2 regions of the Bradyrhizobium sp. JR4.1 genome follow, and region 2 is predicted to be linked to the other one. Evidence: riboswitches for the same ligand, from Rfam matches in the RefSeq annotation. Region 2 holds a riboswitch; the other holds the start of a gene.
What was found. Region 2 has a riboswitch for cobalamin ahead of ABIB90_RS20625 (energy-coupling factor ABC transporter permease). Riboswitches for the same ligand answer to the same signal wherever they lie in the genome.
Positions count from the first base shown of each region.

Region 1: it holds a riboswitch for cobalamin, as region 2 does, so the genes downstream of both, ABIB90_RS35770 (5-methyltetrahydropteroyltriglutamate--homocysteine S-methyltransferase) here and ABIB90_RS20625 (energy-coupling factor ABC transporter permease) in region 2, are expected to answer to the same signal.

Region 1 covers NZ_JBEPRY010000029.1:55,230-65,223, reverse strand. The annotation lists gene ABIB90_RS35795 (citryl-CoA lyase) at 1-397, shown strand, start outside; gene ABIB90_RS35790 (hypothetical protein) at 394-627, shown strand; gene ABIB90_RS35780 (EAL domain-containing response regulator) at 1,720-2,934, shown strand; gene ABIB90_RS35775 (4Fe-4S binding protein) at 3,531-3,734, shown strand; cobalamin riboswitch at 3,866-4,065, shown strand; partial or broken gene ABIB90_RS35770 (5-methyltetrahydropteroyltriglutamate--homocysteine S-methyltransferase) at 4,168-5,231, shown strand; partial or broken gene ABIB90_RS35765 (cytochrome-c peroxidase) at 5,864-6,917, opposite strand; gene ABIB90_RS35760 (helix-turn-helix domain-containing protein) at 9,477-9,845, shown strand.
Region 2 covers NZ_JBEPRY010000010.1:58,786-68,779, forward strand. The annotation lists gene ABIB90_RS20610 (histidine phosphatase family protein) at 1-381, shown strand, start outside; gene cobT (nicotinate-nucleotide--dimethylbenzimidazole phosphoribosyltransferase) at 382-1,434, opposite strand; gene cobF (precorrin-6A synthase (deacetylating)) at 1,450-2,199, opposite strand; gene ABIB90_RS20625 (energy-coupling factor ABC transporter permease) at 2,246-2,923, opposite strand; cobalamin riboswitch at 2,961-3,180, opposite strand; gene cobA (uroporphyrinogen-III C-methyltransferase) at 3,226-3,957, opposite strand; gene ABIB90_RS20635 (cobyrinic acid a,c-diamide synthase CobB) at 3,954-5,264, opposite strand; gene cobM (precorrin-4 C(11)-methyltransferase) at 5,264-6,046, opposite strand; gene ABIB90_RS20645 (cobalamin biosynthesis protein) at 6,043-6,411, opposite strand; gene ABIB90_RS20650 (bifunctional cobalt-precorrin-7 (C(5))-methyltransferase/cobalt-precorrin-6B (C(15))-methyltransferase) at 6,408-7,589, opposite strand; gene ABIB90_RS20655 (cobalt-precorrin-6A reductase) at 7,588-8,334, shown strand; gene cobJ (precorrin-3B C(17)-methyltransferase) at 8,310-9,044, opposite strand; gene ABIB90_RS20665 (precorrin-2 C(20)-methyltransferase) at 9,041-9,772, opposite strand; gene ABIB90_RS20670 (precorrin-8X methylmutase) at 9,775-9,994, opposite strand, start outside.

The DNA of each region.
Region 1 (9,994 bases), on a different contig from region 2:
AAGACGCGGCAAATATCTGCCCGGTTTCGGCCACCGGTTTCATCCGGTCGACCCGCGCGCAGCACCGCTATTGGCGCTGGTGGATGCCGCTGCCGACGAGGGCAGCGTCAGCGGCGATTATGCCAGGGCCGCCCGCGCGATCGAGCGCGCGATGCAGCAGCGCAAGGGCAAACTCATTCCGATGAACATTGATGGCGCCACCGCGGTCATTTACGGCGAGCTGGGCTTTGCGCCTGCGCTGGCGCGCGGGGTCTTCTGCCTGTCGCGTGCGGTTGGAATCCTTGCGCATGCGTGGGAGCAGACCGGGCGCAAGGATCGCAACAAGGGACCGATGCCCAAGCAGTTCGGCTACAAATATGAGGGCCAGCCGCGCCGCACATTGGGAGGCGCGTCATGATGTATCTGGACAAGCCGCCTCAGCTGGTCGAGCCTCGCGAGTTCTCCTCGATGCCGGCGCAATTTCGTCGCCCGGATGTTTCCTGGGACTGGGCTGATGCCAACCGCGGGGGTCATCTAGTGGATGGTTTCATCGAGGGGCCGTCGTTCGACAAGTCCGGAAATCTCTACGTCGTCGATACCCCTTCGGCCGCATTTACCGGATTTCACCAGACGGCGCCTGGTCTCTGATCATCGAATATGACGGCTGGCCGAACGGTTTGAAGATCGCACCGGATGGCCGGCTGCCGGTGGCGGACTACATGAAGGCCTCATGGAACTCGATCCGCAGTGCGGCACGATCCGGCCGTTGCTAGGCCACCGCAATGAGCGCAACCCTCCAACCCGATATCCCCGAAACGGCGCACCCGTTCTAAGCCCGGATAGCTATCCGGAGGCAACGCAACCTCAATCATCTGCCAGCCTCGGCACTTCGCCTCCGAATGTACCGCCTCGAGCAAACGCCGACCGTGGCGAGAGCTTCGGAAGTCGCGACAAATCCATGAATCCTGAAGCACGCCGTAGGCTCCGGCTAACTCTCACGGCCTGTACGGCCGAGATGGTGGCGACCCCTACAATCTGCCCGGTGGCTTGTTGCTCGATGACAAAAATGAACCCCTCTTCGGGATCCTGAATCAGGCACAAGGCCGCCTGCTTCGCGCCTTCAAGGCTGAACTCCGGTCCGGGGCCACCTAGTTCAGAAAGAGCTTTTCGACCACTTCTGCAATCGCGTCCTCAGCTCCTGGCACGCCTTTTGTGCAAAGCCGTGCCCCGTGGGACAGACCTTGCGCTTCATCTCCAACACGAACACCCGTAACGTTAGCCCCTCTTGAGGAAATTCATAGCCAGAAAGATACAGAAACCGCAAATGAGAGCAACTATCAAGCTCGGTAGAGAATGGGACTTCCGCACTCGCTATAAGCAGCAGAGCTGAAGAAAGTGCAAGTTGTCGCCGTAAGAGTGATTGCCGATCGTCACTCACAAGCGAGTCCATCAATTAGATCTCGCACCATGATGATCGCAGCACATAGGGCGCACCGGGTCCGCGCACCCGAAGGTGAGATTCCCGACAACCGCGTGCGTCACTCGTACAAAGTTGCGCGAAGCCGGCCAGGTATCATACGCATGCGCCGACAAAATCGTGTGAACAACACCGCGAAAGATTTTGCACGCTAGTGCACCATCTTAAGCTTACCTCGAAGAATCGAGAGATAATGCCAAGCACAGCTTGTTTGGACCTTCGCTCCTCGTTTAAGGGACCATCACGGAACGGGAGTGGTTGCGATGGGGCATGGGCAGGCCGAACTTGTCGGACGAAAACCTGTAATCTTCGGGCACCGTAAGGTGCGGCCGCGAGCGTGCGTGGCGGGCGGAAAGCGGCATCTGCGCGCCTTTCTTCGGGATGTGCTGGAGGGTATGGGGTTTGTTATCAGCGAATGCGGCACTGCTGACGAGTTGTCGCACGTACTCTGCACGGAGTTCCCTGATCTGATCCTGCTCGGCATTGGCTCGGATCGCATCGAGCCTGGACGATTGCTCGAGATACTCGTACGCGAAGAATTTGCGGGCAAAGTGCTGGCGTTCGGCGCCCGCGAGTCGATCGTCATGACGGCAGTGCAGCAGGTGGGGGGCGAATATGGACTTGCTATGCTGCCGCCGCTGAGGACGCCGTTTGCAGCTGAGACGTTGCGCGATCGGGTCGCCATGCTCTTGCCCAGAGAGCCGGCGCCCCGTCCGGCGGTCCATGTCGGAGAAGCCTTACACGCTGGCTGGCTTGAGCTCTGGTATGAGCCGAAGTTTGACGCGTGTACCCTCAGCCGCCGCGGCGCCGAGGCGCTTGTGCGAATGCGGCACCCGACCTGGGGCGTTGTTCCACCAGCCTATTTCATCCCGGAGCCTCACGATCCGCATTTTAGGGAGTTGTCGCAGTTCGTGATCGACCGCGCCATCAGGGATTGGCACTATCTTCTGGAGCACCAAACTTCGATCGATCTCTCCATCAATCTCCCGGCCGCATTCCTGATTGACCCGCAGGGGGTACGTGATCTCTGTCAGCGCATGCCGTCGCACCCGGATTTCGGCGGCTTGACGATTGAAATCGCGAGCAAGGAGGCCATCCAGAACCTAGATCTCCTGATCGAGGTCGCGCGTGAGGTTCGCTTTCACAACATTGGCCTTGCAATCGACAATGTTGGCACCAATTGGCCGCAGCTCATGGGGGTGGAGAAATTCCCGTTCATGAAGTTGAAAGTAGACCGGAAGTTCATCTCTGGTTGCGGAAATGGGGCCCTGAAGCGAACGGTGTGCCGCCATATCGTTGATCTAGCCAAAGAGTACAGTGTGCGCACTGTCGCCGAAGGTGTGGAGAGCGAGGCCGACCTGATTGCTGTGACCGAACTCGGCTTCGACCTTGCGCAGGGCCATCTGTTCGGAAAGGCCATGCCGCTGAAGCAATTTGCACAATCATCCTTCAGCCCTCCTCCACTTCGTCCAAAATAGTTGCACGACAGGTGGCTAAGCACGGCCAGGCAAAGCGGACCAGCGCTCGTCCGCACTGCTGCGCCTACTGTACCAGGCGTGCTGATAGGCGGTCACTTTGCAAAGCCAGTGTCGCTCCTCCCAGCGCAACTTCATTTCTCTCCGAAGCGCCGACGCGGAGCGTTTTGTAGCACAGACTGTTTTTGGCCAGTCTCAGCCAGTTCCGCGGAGATAACGTTGCAGCCATCAGCGAGGTTTGCAAAAAACCTCCGGTCAGGGCGTGTGACCGAAGGTCTGCCGAGATCCGGCGTAGACGCGTTGGCTCGCGGCTTTTAGTCGCGCCGCCGGTTCGGAATCGTCGAGCCTCGGTTGGTCCCGCGCTGCCGTGACAGACAAACCTGGAAGCGCGCACTGGTTGAGTCGCGACTGGCTCTCGTGCAGGGTCCGAGGGCTCGTATAGCTCGAAATTGAGACGGCCTGTTGCTGTCGCAGATGTAACATGGTCTCAGACCCGGGCAGCACAATTGCGCGAATTGCCCAGCATTGAACGCGTCTGTTTGGCACGGCCCTTGAAGGGGATCGCGAATCGCATCGTTCGCCCAAAGGAGTCGGAAGGTATGGCTTACAAGATCGTCGCTTCGCAATGTACGGTTTGTGGTGCATGTGAGTTCGAGTGTCCCAACGCGGCGATCAGCCTCAAGCGTGACATTTACGTTATCGACGCCAAGAAGTGTACGGAGTGCGAGGGCCATTGCGACACGCCGCAATGCGCGGTCGTCTGTCCGGTGCCTGACACCTGTGTCCCGTCTAAGGCAGCATAGCCAGCCCCGTGTCGAGAAACCTTCATCGCTCGATTTCGCCTCAGATTGTCATAGCCTACCTAGTACGGCTCGCAATGACTTGGGCAACATCGCAGCCAGGCTCGGTAGGTTGGCGCATCGATCCCCGTCCGCATAATGCCGGAAGTCGTGGTCTCCGGATTTCGTTTGATCCGGAGCTAAGAGGGAAGCCGGTGTAATCCCAGCGCTGTCCCCGCAACTGTGAACGGCGAGCCGCTGTCCAACGAAGTCACTGAAGCCATGCGGCTTCGGGAAGGCCGGACAGCAGCGACGACCCGCGAGCCAGGAGACCTGCCTCGACAAGATATCGTCCACGGGCGGGGTGTCCCGGTGGTGCGCCTAGCAGCTGTCGTTCACGCGACATTCGCTGCACGCGTCCGACATGGCCTTTGCCCCCAATCATGGGGTCTAAGTTATGTCTATTCGGTCGCTTCCCGTTGCCACACTGGGGACGTCACGCATCGGCCCACGACGCGAGCTCAAGTTCGCGCTCGAGAGCTACTGGGCGGGAAAGTCCAGCGCAGCCGAGTTCCTCGAGGCGGGAAGTGGACTTCGTGCCGCGAATTGGCACGGCAGAAATCCCGCGGCGCGACCGTCATTCCTTCAAATCACTTCTCGCTCTACGACCATGTGCTCGATACTAGCGTAATGGTCGGTGCCATTCCCGACGTATACGGCTGGACCGACTGTCCTGTGTCGCTCAAGACCATGGCACGTGGCGCTCAGGACGGTGGTCACGCTCAGCATGGGCCTGGCGTAGCCGCGCAGGAGATGACGAAGTGGTTCGATACCAACTACCACTACATGGTGCCGGAATTTCACCAGGATCAAATCTTTAAGTATTCCTCCCGAAAGCCGATCGAGGAGTATGAGGAGGCAAAAAGTCTCGGCTAGCAGACGCGCCCCGTCCTGGTTGGCCCAGTCACTTTCCTGAAGCTCGGCAAAAGCTCAAATCCAGCATTCAATCCGTTGTCGTTGCTTGATCGACTCTTCCCAGTCTATGTCGATGTTCTCCGCGAACTAGCCTCGCGCGGTGCTGAATGGGTTCAGCTCGATGAGCAATCCCTAGTGATGGACCTGGATGAGGCATCTCGGGCGGCTGTCCGCCGGGCCTATGCTCATTTCGCAAAGGCCGTGCCGGCGCTTAAAATCATGCTGGCCACTTATTTCGGGGCTATCGGCGACAATCTTGAAACAACCTTGGCCTTGCCCGTTGCCGGGCTTGATGTGGACCTGGTTCGGGCGCCCGACCAGTTGGACACAATTGTCGCCACAGCTCCTAGAGATCTCGTGGTCTCGCTAGGCGTCGTCGATGGTCGCAACGTGTGGCGCTCCAATCTTCCGCCGCTGCTCCGCCAACTTGCCCCTCTGGTCCAAAACCTGGGTAGGGACCGTGTTCAGGTTGCTCCCTCCTGCTCGCTGCTTCATGTTCCGATCGACATTGAGCTAGAGACCGATCTCGATCCCAATGTGAAGACGTAGCTGGCGTTCTCAGTTCAGAAGATCAAGGAACTTTCGTGCCGATCAGGTGACATATTCCATAGTCATTAACGCTGTACGCGAACCGCAGCCCGACTGTTTCATTTATCCATCGCGTGGATGTGTGCCATCATAACAATCAATTTTACCGCCCTTACGGAATGTCATACGAAAATTGGCGCTTTGGCACGATGCTCGGGAAAGATAATCGAGCGCTGTTGGTGCTTGGGGATGCTGCTGCGCCAAGCAAACGGCGGCTTGAGTTTCAGGGCACGGCACCGAAACCGGTTGCGCGAAGGATCCCAGCTTGAGCAAGGCACTGCCTTGCCAACCGGACAGCGGGCGAGTGGTGGTCAAGTCCTGAGATTTCCCACAGGAGTGGAAGGCAAGAGGCTCCAGATTTCGCGCGGAGCGATCTCCGCTCCTCGTTGTTTGACGGCGAATGCCCTCGCCGTAAATCGATCGCCGGTAGTCCTCCCTACCGACGAAAGCTGGTGCGATTCATAAAGCAGCTCGCTCCGGCGTGACTTTCGCCCGGCCTCCCGAGGAGGCCGGGCGTTTTTTTAGTGCACGAGATCGGTCAGGGTCGTTGCACCGCATCTGGAGCCAACGCATGGGGCCGGTGCGTTAACCTATTTGTCTATAGAAGGCTCTGGTGTGGTGTTCGTACGCGTGGGTGGTATCGGATACTCGATCTTAGGCAGCCGCCGGGTCAGCGAATTTAGAAACGCTACGATATCGTTCTCTTCCTCATCGCTAAGCTTGGCGCCGAGCTGGAATTCACTCATCAGGCAACAGCTTGCTTCAGATTCCAAACCTGACCCGAATGGAAGTAAGGGGCTCGCAAGGCGACGTTCCGCAACGGCGCCGCGCGGAAGACATATTCGTCGGCGGCCGCCTTGGTGACCGCGAACCGGCCCCGTCGGCGTCCGGAAGCACCCTTGGGTCCGGCTTTTTCATCGCGCCGAATGGGAAATAGGCCTGTCCACCGACGTCCATTGTGGCAGGTGGAGCACCCCTTCTCCATAAACAGCGCCAAGCCTGACTTCTCCTGATCGTTGAGAGCATGTGTATTGCCCCCCAGATACTGATCGAATGGGGCCGCAGGCGTAATGAGAGTTGCTTCAAAAGCCTTCGAAGGTGACCCGGTCTCGCTTCGTTCGGGAAAGCGTTTTTGAACAAGTCGACATAGCTTGCCATTGAGTTCAAGGTGTCGAGCACATGATCCGGAGTCGCATTCATTTCGGCACTCGCCTGCACAGGGCCGGTGGCTTGCGCCTTGAGGTCCACGGCGCGTCCGTCCCAGAATTGCGCCGTATTGAACACTGCATTGTAGAGGGTGGGGGCCCGACGTAGGCCGACCTTCCAGCCGTGACCGACGGAGGTCGGACCGGCATCGACTCCGCCGGTGGCGAGATTGTGGCACGTATTGCAGCTGATGATCTCGCTTGCCGATAGCCGCGGATCGAAGAACAGCATCTTGCCAAGCTGAATCTTTTCATGCGTGATTGGATTGTTCTTTACCTCAGGAACGACTGAGGGAATCGGATGGAAGATCTCCTTGGCGGTTCTCATCAGATCATCGTCGGCGTTAGCTCCTGACGACATCAGCAGCCCGATCGCCAAAACAGATGCTTCAGCTAAAGCCGAAGCTCCCGGATCGATTTGTTCATACCCCCGCCTCATCAGTTCTGATTGTTAATCAAGGAAACAGTCGAAAGCGATGCGAGCCCCCGTTCCCTCGACGGGCCGGCGCAGCATGCACCGGATCTTCTGACGCGAGGCTGCATCAAGCTGTGCCTTTCGAGGTGCTCGCTGCCGGCGTTCGTCCACGAAGCTTTCGGCCCATATTTGATTGGCGAGTTCGCTTTGAGCTAGATCACGGCGGTCGTGTTGGTAGATCAGACTAATCTTGCTGGTCGATCTGACAACAACAGGTGTACCGCAAAAGGGTAAGCTGTCCGGTGGCCGCATCGGTGCTCCATCAAGCGATTGGGTGCCCAATACGCTCCCGCAAAGCTGATGTATCCGTCTTACACCGCTGTCGCACTCAGCGCTTACGGTGTTACTGGGCAATAGCAACTGGGATGCCAGTTGCATCTGACATGCAAGCTACTGATTTCGGTGACGAGTCCGGGCGAACAAACAAAGTCGGATGTCCTGGTTTGATGACTACATTCAGTGTCCCAGATGCGACAAGCTCCAGTCCCGGCTGAAACTTTTGTGATGAGATCAAATTGCCAGCTTGCGGGCCGCACGCGGGTTGGCAGGTAATAAGATCTGCGCACGAGACACTGAGCCGAGGCGCCCAGCGCTTGCGTCGCTCACGATTCGCCGAGCCCTGCCGACTAAAGTCTCTCCGACTGATGTCCGGCCGCTCTGGCGCGCCGCCGCCGCAAAATCCCGCTCGTTTGTAACAGACGAGCCCCGAGTCTGAACATGGCCTGTCTTCAATCCCACCTGAAGTTCGCTGGCATGGCAATTGCTGATCTCAAATCTGAAAGGCGCGGTTGCCCAGAGTTGGACGGTGCGACCGTCCGATTACTCCTACTCCCATTCGACACCAGCTTGAATGGGCGGCCTGATACCTGATCTGGCCGGGTGTTGGTTGGAATAAGATAGCTATTCGGCCGACTCGCGGACGAACGGCAGCTTTTGAAATCCTGCGCGTTGATGGCAAAAAAGCTGAATTTCTGCAGAAGGAGTCATCACTTCGTGCTCTTGCGTTGAAAGACTGCGATACAAAGAGAACGTGCTGGGACGAAATCGTGACATCGTGTCCGCAGATTGCCAGGTCGTGAGATCTCATCGGCGTCTTACGACAGGACGTGATTGACCATTGTCCATGGCTGGTTCAAGTTGGATACCGTATCCATGATGGCTTCGATTGACGATCGCTTGAATGAGATCAGATACGTGCGGAATGACATTTGGCGCTGTCGCAGACGGCTTCAAAGCGAGCTAAGTGATCTCGAGCGTAAGATCCTCGAAGAGCGTCTGCTTGAACGTCAGTCTGCCTTTGAACGGCTCCTAGCGACCACGTTTCCTTTTACATTGACACTGAAGCGAAATTCGGGACCTGTGCCGCGGGTCATGGAAGCGGAAATGGCATCCGCCCACAGAACGCCTGCGCCTGCGTCAGGAGCGTAGCGCTCCGACGCCGCGGCTCGTCGCACCCCTCATGGCTGCCGCTGAGCTGAAAGGCATCGGTCCATAGCGTTAGTTCACCGACGTGCTGTCTGCGCGCCGTGAGCGCCGCAGTGAAATGGTTCGGGCACCCATCCAGGGGCCAGGGGAAACCGCTCGCCTCTTTGTGCGACACCGCGGTCGTGGTGAGTGTCCTTCGTCCGACAGAGCGATCGAAGAAGCTTGAATCGGCCGTAGCGTCAGATTGTACAGAGCAGGCGAACGATATTCCAGACCAGGTGCAGCCGAATGATAAGATCCGTTCTCGCTTTTGTGTTATGTTCCGCTATCGAGTTGTTCGGGCCAAGCACGGGCGCGGTTGCGGATACAAGGCGGTACGCGTGCACGATCACCGCCGCCGATCGAGAGCCCGTCGGAGTTCGCAATGAGCGGGTCGTTCTCACGGTTCAATATGGCTGTCGGATCACGGATGGCAGCGACCCGGGGATTACAGCGGTGTCGGTTAGCGAGTGGGCTGCTGACAAGGGAACATACTTGGCGTCCCTGGAATTTCACGGCGCGCCGGAGGGAGTTGCAATTGGGCAACTCTCCGAGGCGACCGGCTTCTCTAGCTTAGAAGGCGAGCAAGGAATCGCGGTCGCAGCTTCCGGTACAGCAGTATTCAACTTCGCGTCTGGCTCATTGGCAGCCCTTTCAGGGAAGACCCTTAAATTTACGACCAAACTCACTGGCCTGCGTAGCTTCGAGTTGGAGTTCACAGATTGGCCAGAAACTCTTCTATGGAAGTGACCCGTGTCTTACACTGATTTCAGCAGGCGCTCGGACGCACGAATTACTGTCAATACTCTTAGCCTCACACAATACGTGCTCCCCGCCTGTGTGCCGTCCTCCAAGACGAGCAAACCCCACAACAAATTAAGCTAAATCTCCGAAGGCACTCGAGCCCGGTAGAGCGTTCAAATTGACCTTCACCCGAGCCGATCAGCAGCTCTTTAGAGCGCTGATCAGCATCAGGGACGAACTAGCCTCGCAGAAGGGGCATCTCTTCGACAGCGCCTGCGCGACACCGAAGCGATCCACAAGGAAAAAACCAGCCTGATGATGAGCGCGAAGAAGAAGCTGCCCGCCCACAGTCGGGGCTCCGGCAACATTTTTACTGATCTCGGCCTGCCGAATGCCCACGAGCACCAACTCAAGGCAGCCCTCGTCGTACAACTGAAACGGTTGATGGCGGAGCGGAAGATGACGCAGGCCCAAGCCGCGAAACTGGTGGGCGTGAAGCAGCCCAACTTGTCCAAGCTGCTTCGGGGCCAGTTCAGGCTGGTTTCGGTGGTAAAACTGCTGCGTATGCTGACAGCGTTCGACCAGGACGTCGAAATAACGGTAAAGCGACATCGGAAGCGCGGCAGAGCGGGCCGGATCACGTTTATTCAGGCCGAGGAGTTGCCGAAAGGTGAGGGGGCATGACATCTAACGCGACGGCGGCCAGATGCGCTCATGAACCCACTCTGCAGTGCCCGATCTGCAACCATGGGATTCGGCTAACTGAATCCCTCGCCGTCCCTTTTCTCACCGAGAGCCGCCAGCGGTTCCGGGAACACCTGGGCGAGCAAGGA
Region 2 (9,994 bases):
CTGGGGCTCGAGCCGCTGCAGCTGGACGAATTCAGCGAGCAGAATTTTGGCGACTGGACCGGTCGTCGGCATGACGAGCTCGCCGCGACTGGTGGCGAGGCCTATGCACGGTTCTGGAGCGATCCGGCGCGCGCACGGCCGCCGGGCGGCGAAAGCTTTGAGGATCAGGTCGCGCGGGTGCGGCTGGGTTTGTCGAAGATCAGCAGCGGGGCCGCAACGCTCGTCGTGCATTCCGGCACGATCCGTGCGGCGCTGTGCATCGCGCTGGATCTGACGCCAAAAGCGGCCCTGCGCTTTGTGATCGATCCGCTGTCGCTGACTCGGATCGACCGGCTCTCGACCGGCTGGCGCATCGTCTCGGTCAATCAGCGGACGATTTGATCAGGCCGGACGATCAGGCACATTGGCCTGCGCAAAGGTCGCCATCCCGTTGTGGAGCGCACAGGCCGACCGCACCAGCGGCAGCGCGATGGCCGCCCCCGATCCTTCGCCGAGCCTGAGATCGAGGCTGATCAGCGGCTGCACATTCAGCGCGCGAAGCACCAGCCGATGCCCCTGCTCGGCGGACTGATGCGATGCCAGCAGGAACGGCTGGCACGAGGGATTCAACCGCGCCGCAGCAAGTGCCGCGACCGATACGATGAAGCCGTCGATCAACACGGGGATGCGGCCCTGTGCAGCCGCGATAATGGCACCGCAGATGGCCGCAATCTCGAGGCCGCCGACGGCGCACAGGATCTTTTCGGGCGACGCGCCCGTAATGCCATGACGTGCGATCGCGGCGTCGATCACCCGCGCCTTGTGCACACGGCCGGCCGCGTCGATGCCGGTGCCGCTGCCCGCGATCTCTTCCGCGCTCACGCCGAGCAAGGCGGCCGCGATCGCCGCCGATGTCGTGGTGTTGCCGATGCCCATCTCGCCGAAGATCAGAAGATCGGGCTGCCCGGCCTGCGCGCGCGTCACCGCACGTCGGCCGGATTCGAAGGCGAATGCCAGCTCTGTGGAGGTGAGCGCAGCTTCGACGCTGAAATCGCGCGTGCCGCTGCGCGGCTTGTCGGTCACGATTCCAGCCATCTCCTCCTGCGCCAGCGTGCCGGCGTCGACGACCTCCAGGCTGGAGCCCAGCTCACGCGCCAGCACCGAGATCGCGGCACCGCCGGAGGCGAAATTCGCCAGCATCGCGATGGTCACTTCTTGCGGATAGGCCGAGACGCCCTGCGCGACGATGCCGTGATCGCCGGCGAAGATGATGATCGGAACCCGGGCCGCGCGCGGTTGCTCGGTTGCTTGCAGGCCCGCAAGCTCAATCGCGAGCTGCTCGAGCCGGCCGAGCGCGCCGGTCGGTTTCGTCAGTTGCGCCTGTCGCGCCACCGCCGCGTCGCGATGGACTGCCGAAATATCAGGGCATTGTTGGGTGATCCATTCGGGGAGCATGCTGCCTCGCTTGCCTCACGGCCTGCGCTTGAGGATGTAACTGTCCATGATCCAGCCGTGCCGTTCGCGCGCCTCTTGCCGCACCGCGACGATACGCGGGCCGATCTCGGCCAGCGCGCCGGACATGACGATCTGATCGGCCATGCCGAGATAGGCGCCCCACCAGATGTGCAGGCCTTCCGGATCAAGCGACTGGAACGCCGTGCCGCCGTCGAGCATCACCACCACTGTATCGACACCTTGCGGCCAGCCGCCATCGCGCAAGCGACGGCCGGTCGTGACCAGAAATGGCTCGCCGATATCGTTGAGCGGCAGCGCATGCGCCGCGCACAGCGCCTGGATCGAGGTGATGCCGGGAACGACCCTGATGTCAGGCAAGGGATCGAGCCGCCGCGCGATGCGCAGCGAGGAATCATAAAGCGAGGGATCGCCCCAGATCAATATTGCGACATTGCCCTCGCCTTCGAGATGATCTGCGATCGTCTGCGACCAGGCAGCGGCCACGGCATCGTGCCAATCGTCCACGCCCTTGCGATAGTCCGCTTCAGCGGCGTCGCGGACGGGCAGATCGAACTCGGCAATGCGCGTCGTGTCGCTGGCGAGCACATCGGCGCAGATCGTCCGCCTGAGATCGGCGAGATCGGACTTGGCCGTCCCCTTGCGCGGGATCAGGACGAGATCAGCCGCGTTGATGGCAGTAATCGCGGCGCGCGTGAGCTGCTCGGGATCGCCGCAACCGATGCCTATCAGGGAGAGCGTGAGCATCGTGCCTGCGAAGGGCGGCCATGACGGCCGCCCGTTCGCTTGTCACTTAAGCCGCGTTGTGCAAACGCGGGGTGACGAGGCCGGGCGCGGTGACGCCGCGCAACGACTTCGCCAGCGCCAGCACGCCGAGATCGGCGAGCGGCTCGATCACGATGACCAGCGCATAGGACGCCGCGAAGGTCGCGATGTTGACGAGGTTGGTCGCGCCAAAACCGGCGCCATAGACCGCCCAGAACGCCACCCAGGCGATGACGCCCGCCTGATAGGTCGTCGAAAGCGCCAGCGCCTGGCGATACTTCAGATCGACATAGGCCGTGTTGCGCGCAATGATCCGCGTGGCGATCGCCTGGATCCCGAACAGCGGCACCAGCAGCGTGGTGACGTTCATGCCATATTGCGGCAGGTCGGGCGGCTCGAAGAAGATGCCCTGGAACAGCAGGCCGAACGCGAGGCCGAAGGCCGCAGGCGCAGCGCCAAACAGCAGGAACAAGGTCGAGCCGAGGATGAAGTGCACCTCGGAGACGCCGACGGGGAAGTGCGGCAGGATCTCGAAGAAGATAAACACGAGTCCCGTGGTGGCGAGCGTCCGCGCCGCGAACGACGTGATGCCCTGCTCGCGCACGGTCTCGACCGCGAGCTTCAAGGCAACACCGCCGACGGCGATGCCGGTTGCGTAACTCAGCACGAGCTTGGCGTCCGAGACTAGTCCGGGTTCGATATGCATGGCTCAGATCCTTCTTGCCGTCACACCCGACGGCCTTGGCCTCAAAACGTGCACGGCCGGTCTCCTGGCTCGCGGTTCACTGGGAGTCTCCGGCCTTCCCGGGCCTTGCGGCCCAGTGGCTGATCGAAGTCCCTCACCGCTTACAGTCGCGGGGGCGGCTGGGGTTTTGAGCGCCGCAACTGGGTCCGCCCATCCCCATTCCCGATTATGCTCCGGCGCTTTGCGCCGCGTCGAGCACCATGCCTCTCCTGTGTGCCCCTTTCGCCGGCCGGGCGTCAAGGGGCGAAGGGCGGACGAGGCGGTCATGACGGATAATCCCCCGCCAGCGCGCCGAACAGGATCACGGCCGCCGTCGAGGCCGCCCCGCCCCGCGCAAGTTGCTCGGCAAGTTCCGAAATGGTGGTGCGGACCAACCGCTCATCGGGACGGCCGAGCGATTCGGCAAACACCGCCGGAGTGGTTGGGGAGAGGCCGTGCTCGATCAATTTGACGACAAGCGCCGGGAACGTCCGCCGGCCCATATAGACCACGGTCGTCGCCTCCGGATCGGCCAGCGCCACCCAATTGAGATCTGGCGGCAGCTCGCCGGTGACGTCCGCCCCGGTCACGAACTGCACGCGGCGGGAGGTGTGACGCCGGGTCAGCGGAATGCCGGCTTGCGCGGCGGCGACACAGGCCGAGGTGACGCCGGGAATGATCTCGAAGCCGATGCCCGCTTCGCGCAGCGTCTCGAGCTCCTCCTCGAGCCGGCCAAAGATGCCAGCATCGCCCGACTTCAACCGCACCACGCGCGCGCCCGTTACGGCATAGTCGACCAGCAAGCGGTTGACATGGTGCTGCTTGGTCGAGGGCCGTCCCGCCCGCTTCCCCACCGCGACGAGATTGGCGCCGGGCCGGGCCAGATCGAGGATCGCGCCCGAAGCAAGATCGTCATAGAGCACGACGTCGGCCTCGCGCAGGCGCGCGGCTCCCTTGAGCGTGAGGAGCTCGGGATCGCCGGGGCCGGCGGAGACGAAGGAGACAAAACCGCTCACCGGTCCTCCGCGATCAGATGGAAGAACGCGCCGGTGGCTTGTCCCCGGCGCGAGCCGGTCTCGGCGATGACGGCGCCTGTCGCGTCGTGCACGACCGCCAGCGGCGTGTCGGGCTGCGCGAGGATCGTCGAATAGTGGAATTCATGGCCACGCAGGCGTGCACCCGCCCGATGCCCCGGCATCGGCGCTGTGAGCTCGGCGAGGCGATAGCCCAGATGCATGCGGCGCTTGGCAAAGCTTGTTTCCAGGCCGAGCAGGCCCGTCATCTCGTGGCTGATGCCGTCGGCGTCGGTCAAAGCGGTGCCCAGCACCATATAGCCTCCGCACTCCCCGTGCACCGGGCGCGTTTCGGCGAATGCGCGCAATCCGCTGCGGAAGCGCGCATTGGCCGCGATCTTGCCGGCGTGCAGCTCGGGATAGCCGCCCGGCAGCCAGCACACATCGGCGCCCGGATCAGGGTCCTCATCAGCCAGCGGCGAGAATGTCGATATCTCCGCACCCGCCGCGCGCCACGCTTCCAGCATATGCGGATAGACGAAGGAGAACGCGGCGTCACGGGCCAACGCAATGCGCTGACCGGGCGGCGTCACGTTGACGCCGCTCGCGGCAGGTTGCGGGGACCAGGTGGCGGCCGAACGCAGCACTGCGTCGAGATCGACATGCTCGGCGACAAAGCGCGCAGCCTCGTCGATCAGCTTGCCGATTTCCGCCTGCTCCTCGGCCTGCACCAGCCCGAGATGTCGCTTCGGCAGGCTGATCTCGGCGTGTCGCGGCAGCGCACCGAACACGGCGATGCCGACATCCAGCAGCGCACGGCGCACGAGGGCTTCGTGGCGTGGACTCGCAACGCGATTGAGCACGACGCCTGCGAGGCGAACACCCGCGCGGTAATCGCGAAGGCCTGCGGCGATCGCCGCCGCCGTCTGTGCCTGTCCCGAGGGATCGATCACCAGCAGCACCGGCCAGTCCAGCATCTCTGCAATGTCGGCGGTCGCTCCGGTGCCGCAGACGCCGCGCGCGGCGACGCCGTCGAACAGACCCATCGAGCCTTCGGCCAGCACGACATCGGCGTCAATGCCGCGGCTGACGAGATGCGAGATTGTCCCGCGATCCATCGCCCAGCTGTCGACGTTGACCGAGGCGCGTCCCGTAGCGGCTGCATGAAACGCGGGATCGATGTAATCGGGGCCGCTCTTGAAGCACTGCACCCGCAATCCGCTGTTGCGCCAGGCGCGGGCGAGCGCCAGCGTCAGCGTCGTCTTGCCGACGCCGGAGGCCGGGGCGGAGATGACGAGCCCTGCTGCCATCACGACACCTCCGGAAAGCGCGGCTCGGCGCCGACCGGCCGGTAGCGGCGGTCGTAATCGGCGGCATAGAGACGGCTCTCGGAGAAATCCGCCGAGCCCAGCGTCTTGCCCACCAGGATCAATGCGGTGCGCTCCATCTCGCTGCCGACAGCAGCGTCGAGTGTTGCGAGCGTGGCGCGGACGATGCGCTGGTCGGGCCAGCTCGCACGCCAGACAATCGCGACCGGGCAATCCGCGCCGTAATGCGGCGTCAGCTCGGCGACGACCTTGTCGAGCAGATGGATCGACAGATGGATGGCGAGCACCGCGCCGGTGGCGGCGAAGGCGGCGAGGTTCTCGCCTTCCGGCATCGCGCTGGCGCGGCCCGGCGTGCGCGTCAAAATCACCGTCTGGGCAAGGCCGGGCAGCGTCAGCTCGGCCTCCAGCGCAGCCGCGGCGGCCGAGAAGGAGGGAACACCAGGCGTCACCGTGTAGGGAATGTCGAGCGTGCGCAGGCGGCGAAGCTGCTCACCCATCGCCGACCAGATCGAGAGATCACCGGAATGCAGCCGCGCAACGTCCTTGCCATCAGCATGTGCGGCGGCGATCTCCGCGACGATCTCCTCGAGCGACAGCGGCGCGGTGTTGACGATCCGCGCACCGGGCGGGCAATGCGCCAGCACGCCTTCGGGCACCAGCGAGCCGGCATAGAGGCAAACCGGACAGACGGCGATCAGGTCGCGGCCGCGCAATGTCAGCAAGTCAGGGGCGCCCGGCCCTGCCCCGATGAAATGCACCGTCATGCGCCGTCTCCCTCCGCGATCGCCGCGGTCGCGGTGCGATCCTGCGAGACCACCCGCGTCGCAATCAATCGCGCGCGAGGTCCAGCCACCGCGAGAGCCGCCGCTTCGGCGACCGATCCCGTCCCGAATTTTTCGGCAACGAGTTTTGATTGGGTCGGCGTGTCGATGCCGGCCAGCATTTCGGCGGCGACCGCCTTGATCGGCACGCCGCATTCGCGCGCGAGCTGCTTCAACACCTCCGCGTCGGCCCTGTCGCTGACCGTTGCCAATGCTGCGAGGCCCTCGGGACCGCCGGCCGCCAGAAGCGCCTCATGCAGCGAGGCCAGCGTGACATCCTTTTTGAATCCGAGCCCGGCGACCTTCATCGGACCGCACTCCATTGCACCACGGGCCGCACCGCCTCCCAGGACCGGTAGCGGCCGAGCGGAGTGGCATGCGCAAGCTCGACCCGGATCAAGTCGCCGCCGTGGCGCTGGTGCAGCTCACCCAGCAGCGCTTCCGTCTCCAGCGTCACTGCATGGGCAACCAATCGCGTTCCGGATGCGAGCCGCGACCAGACGGCGTCGAACATCGCGATGTCGAGCCCGCCGCCGATAAACACGGCGTCAGGCCCGTCCAGCGCAGCAAGGGCTTCAGGCGCCTTTCCCGCGATGACTGTGATCCGATGCGCCAACCCGAACGCCGCTGCGTTGTTGCGAATGTTCGCGGCGCGATCCTCGCGCGCCTCGACGGCGATCGCCGTCCCGCCGCTCAGCGCCCACTCGACCGAGATCGAGCCGGAGCCAGCACCAATGTCCCACAGCCGTTCACCGGGACGCGGCGCCAGCGCCGAGAGCGCAAGCGCACGGACCGGACGCTTAGTGATCTGGCCGTCATGGACGAAGAGTTCGTCCGATAGTCCCGAGCTGCGGGGAAGGCCCTGCGCTCCTCTCGCCTCCACGGCCACCGCGACCAGAGTTCCGGCAAGACGGTCTGCGAAGCTATCGGCGCGATGCGCGTCGATACTTTCGCGCGGCCCGCCAAGCGCGGTGAGCGTCCAGAATGCCGAGGCACCCCATCCGCGCGCCGTCAGCCATTTCGCGAGATCGCCGGCCGCCTTCGCGTCGCGCACGAGGCAAATGATGCGTGCACCGTGCGCCAGATGTGGCACGAGGCGCTCGAATGGCGCGGCATGGAGACCAAGACAGGCAATCGCTTCAAGGCGCCAGCCTAGTCGCGCGGCGGCGAGCGAGAATGTCGAGGGAGCCGGATGCGCGATCCATTCGTCGCCATGGAGCTTCTCGGCAAGGCTCGCGCCGGCGCCAAACCAGAACGGATCGCCGGAGGCGAGCACCGCAGTCGGACGGCCGCGGCAGCTCAGCACGACATCTGCATCGAATGGCACCGGCCATGGACGGCCGCACCCGGTTACACCGGCCAGTGCAAGATGCCGTTCACCGCCAAAGACAGTTTCAGCATCATCGAGCGCCTTTCGGCTTGCTTCGGACAGCCCGGCAAGGCCATCTTCGCCGATACCGATGATGGTCAGCCAGGGATCAGCCATGACACGCGCCCTCATTTTGGGCGGAACGGCCGACGCGAGCCTGCTCGCGACGGAGATCGCGCGCGCCGGCATCGACGCCGTGTATTCCTACGGCGGCCGCACACGTGCGCCCGCCGGTCAGCCGCTGCCGACCCGCATCGGCGGTTTTGGTGGCGTCAGCGGTCTTGCCGATTACATCCGACGCGAAGACATCACGCATGTGGTCGATGCGACGCATCCCTTTGCCGCCGAGATGAGCCGCAATGCGGTCGCGGCATGCGCGGAAACTGGCACGCCGCTGATCGCTCTCGAACGTGCGCCCTGGACCAAAGCGCCCGGCGACGACTGGATCGAAATATTTGATGTCAACGCCGCGGTCGCCGCACTGCCGGAGGCGGCGGCAAATGTGTTCCTCGCCATCGGCCGCCAGCACATCGCACCTTTCGCGACAAAGCCGCAGCACGCCTACACGCTGAGATTCGTCGATCCGCCCGAAGCGCCGCTCCCCTTTGCCGCGGACGTCATCGTGTCGCGCGGGCTGTTCACGCTTGAGGGCGAGCTGGAGATGATGCGGGCGCGAGGCATCACCCGGATCGTTGCCCGCAATTCGGGCGGCGACGGCGCGCGCGCCAAGATCGACGCTGCGCGGGTGCTCGGCCTGCCCGTGATCATGATCGCGCGACCGCAACTGCCGGAACGATTGCGGGTCGAGAGCGTGGCCGAGATCATGCAGCGGCTCGGTCATCGCACCTGCCTCGGCGCATAGACCCAGCGGCCGACGCGGCGTGTCTGCGAGTTGCCGACGATCACCAGCGTGCGCATGTCGGCCATTTCGGGTGTCGCTTCGTTCAGCCTGACGGTCTCGATCCTTTCATCGGCGGCGCTGATCGCGCGCGCGAAGATCACGAGGCGCTCGCCACAGCCGGCCTCGTTCAGCACTGCGAGCGCACGGCCAAATCCTTCCGGCCGGCTCGCCGAGCGCGGATTATACATCGCAATGGCAAAATCGGCTTCCGCGGCGAGCCGCAGGCGCTTCTCGATCACCGCCCACGGCTTGAGATTGTCGGAGAGATTGATCGCACAGAAATCATGGCCGAGCGGCGCGCCGGCGCGCGCGGCGGCCGCCAGCATCGCGGTGATGCCGGGCAGCACACGGATCGGCAGCTCCCGCCATTGCGGCGCCTGTTCGAGCGCCTCGAACACGGCGGAGGCCATCGCGAAGACACCGGGGTCGCCGGAGGACACGATGACGACTTGCCCGCCTTCGGCCGCGAGCCGCAACGCCTCGCTCGCGCGCTGTAATTCTTCGCGATTGTCGGAGGGATGCAGCTTGAGTCCCCGTCGCGGCGGCACACGCGCGACATAGGGTGCGTAGCCCAGAATGTCGGTCGCGGCGGCAAGCGCGGCGGAGACTTCGGGCGTCACCAGCGCATCGCTGCCCGGCCCAAGTCCCGCGATGGTCAGCGTGCCCGTCATTCGGCGGCGTCCGGATGCCGGCCCTTGCCGTGCACGAGCACGATCGCGAAATAGGGACAATCGGCAGCATCGATATCCGCGAGCCGCACCACGCGTTCGCCCGGCATGGTGCCGCGCTCGACCAGCCACGCGTCGTCCAGCCGTCCGGCGGACGCGAGCGCACGGCGCACCTTTGCGAGATTGCGCCCGGTCTTCATGATCACGAGCGCATCGGAATCGCGCATGCGGCGTTCGAGCTCGGCCTCGGCGAGCGTGCCCATGAGCACCGTCGTCACGTCATCACCGAGCGCGATCGGCTGTCCCACGCCATTCCAGCAGCCGACCATGCCGGGAATGCCGGCGATCACCTCGATCTTGACGCGGCCCTGCAGGCGCGCGTGCAGATGCATGAAAGAGCCGTAGAAGTAGGGATCGCCCTCGCAGAGCACGACCAAGTCGACTGCGCGCGCCAGCCGCGCCAGACGTTCCGACCATTCGTCGTAGAAGCCGGCAAGCAGCTGGACATATTCAGGCGTGTCGAAGGCGATCTCGGTCGTAACAGGATATTCCATGGGATATTCGGTGACGTCGGTAGCCAACATGCCCTCGACGATGCGGCGCGCCTGGCCGGGCCGACCCTTCTTGCGAAAATAGGCGACATGCCTGGCGCCGCGCACCGTGCGATCGGCGCGCACGCTCATCATATCGGGATCGCCGGGGCCGAGACCGCAGCAGATGATGCGTCCCATCGCTATTCGCTCCGGCTCGCCAGCGCGTTCACGGCGGCGACCGTGATCGCGGAACCGCCGAGGCGGCCCTCGACCGTCAACGCGGCGACCTTCGGATCGGCCATCAGCGCAGCCTTGGATTCGGCCGCGCCGACAAAGCCGACGGGACAGCCGATGATCGCCGCAGGCCGCGGGCAGTCCCGGTCCTCCAGCATGTTGAGGAGGTGAAACAGCGCGGTCGGC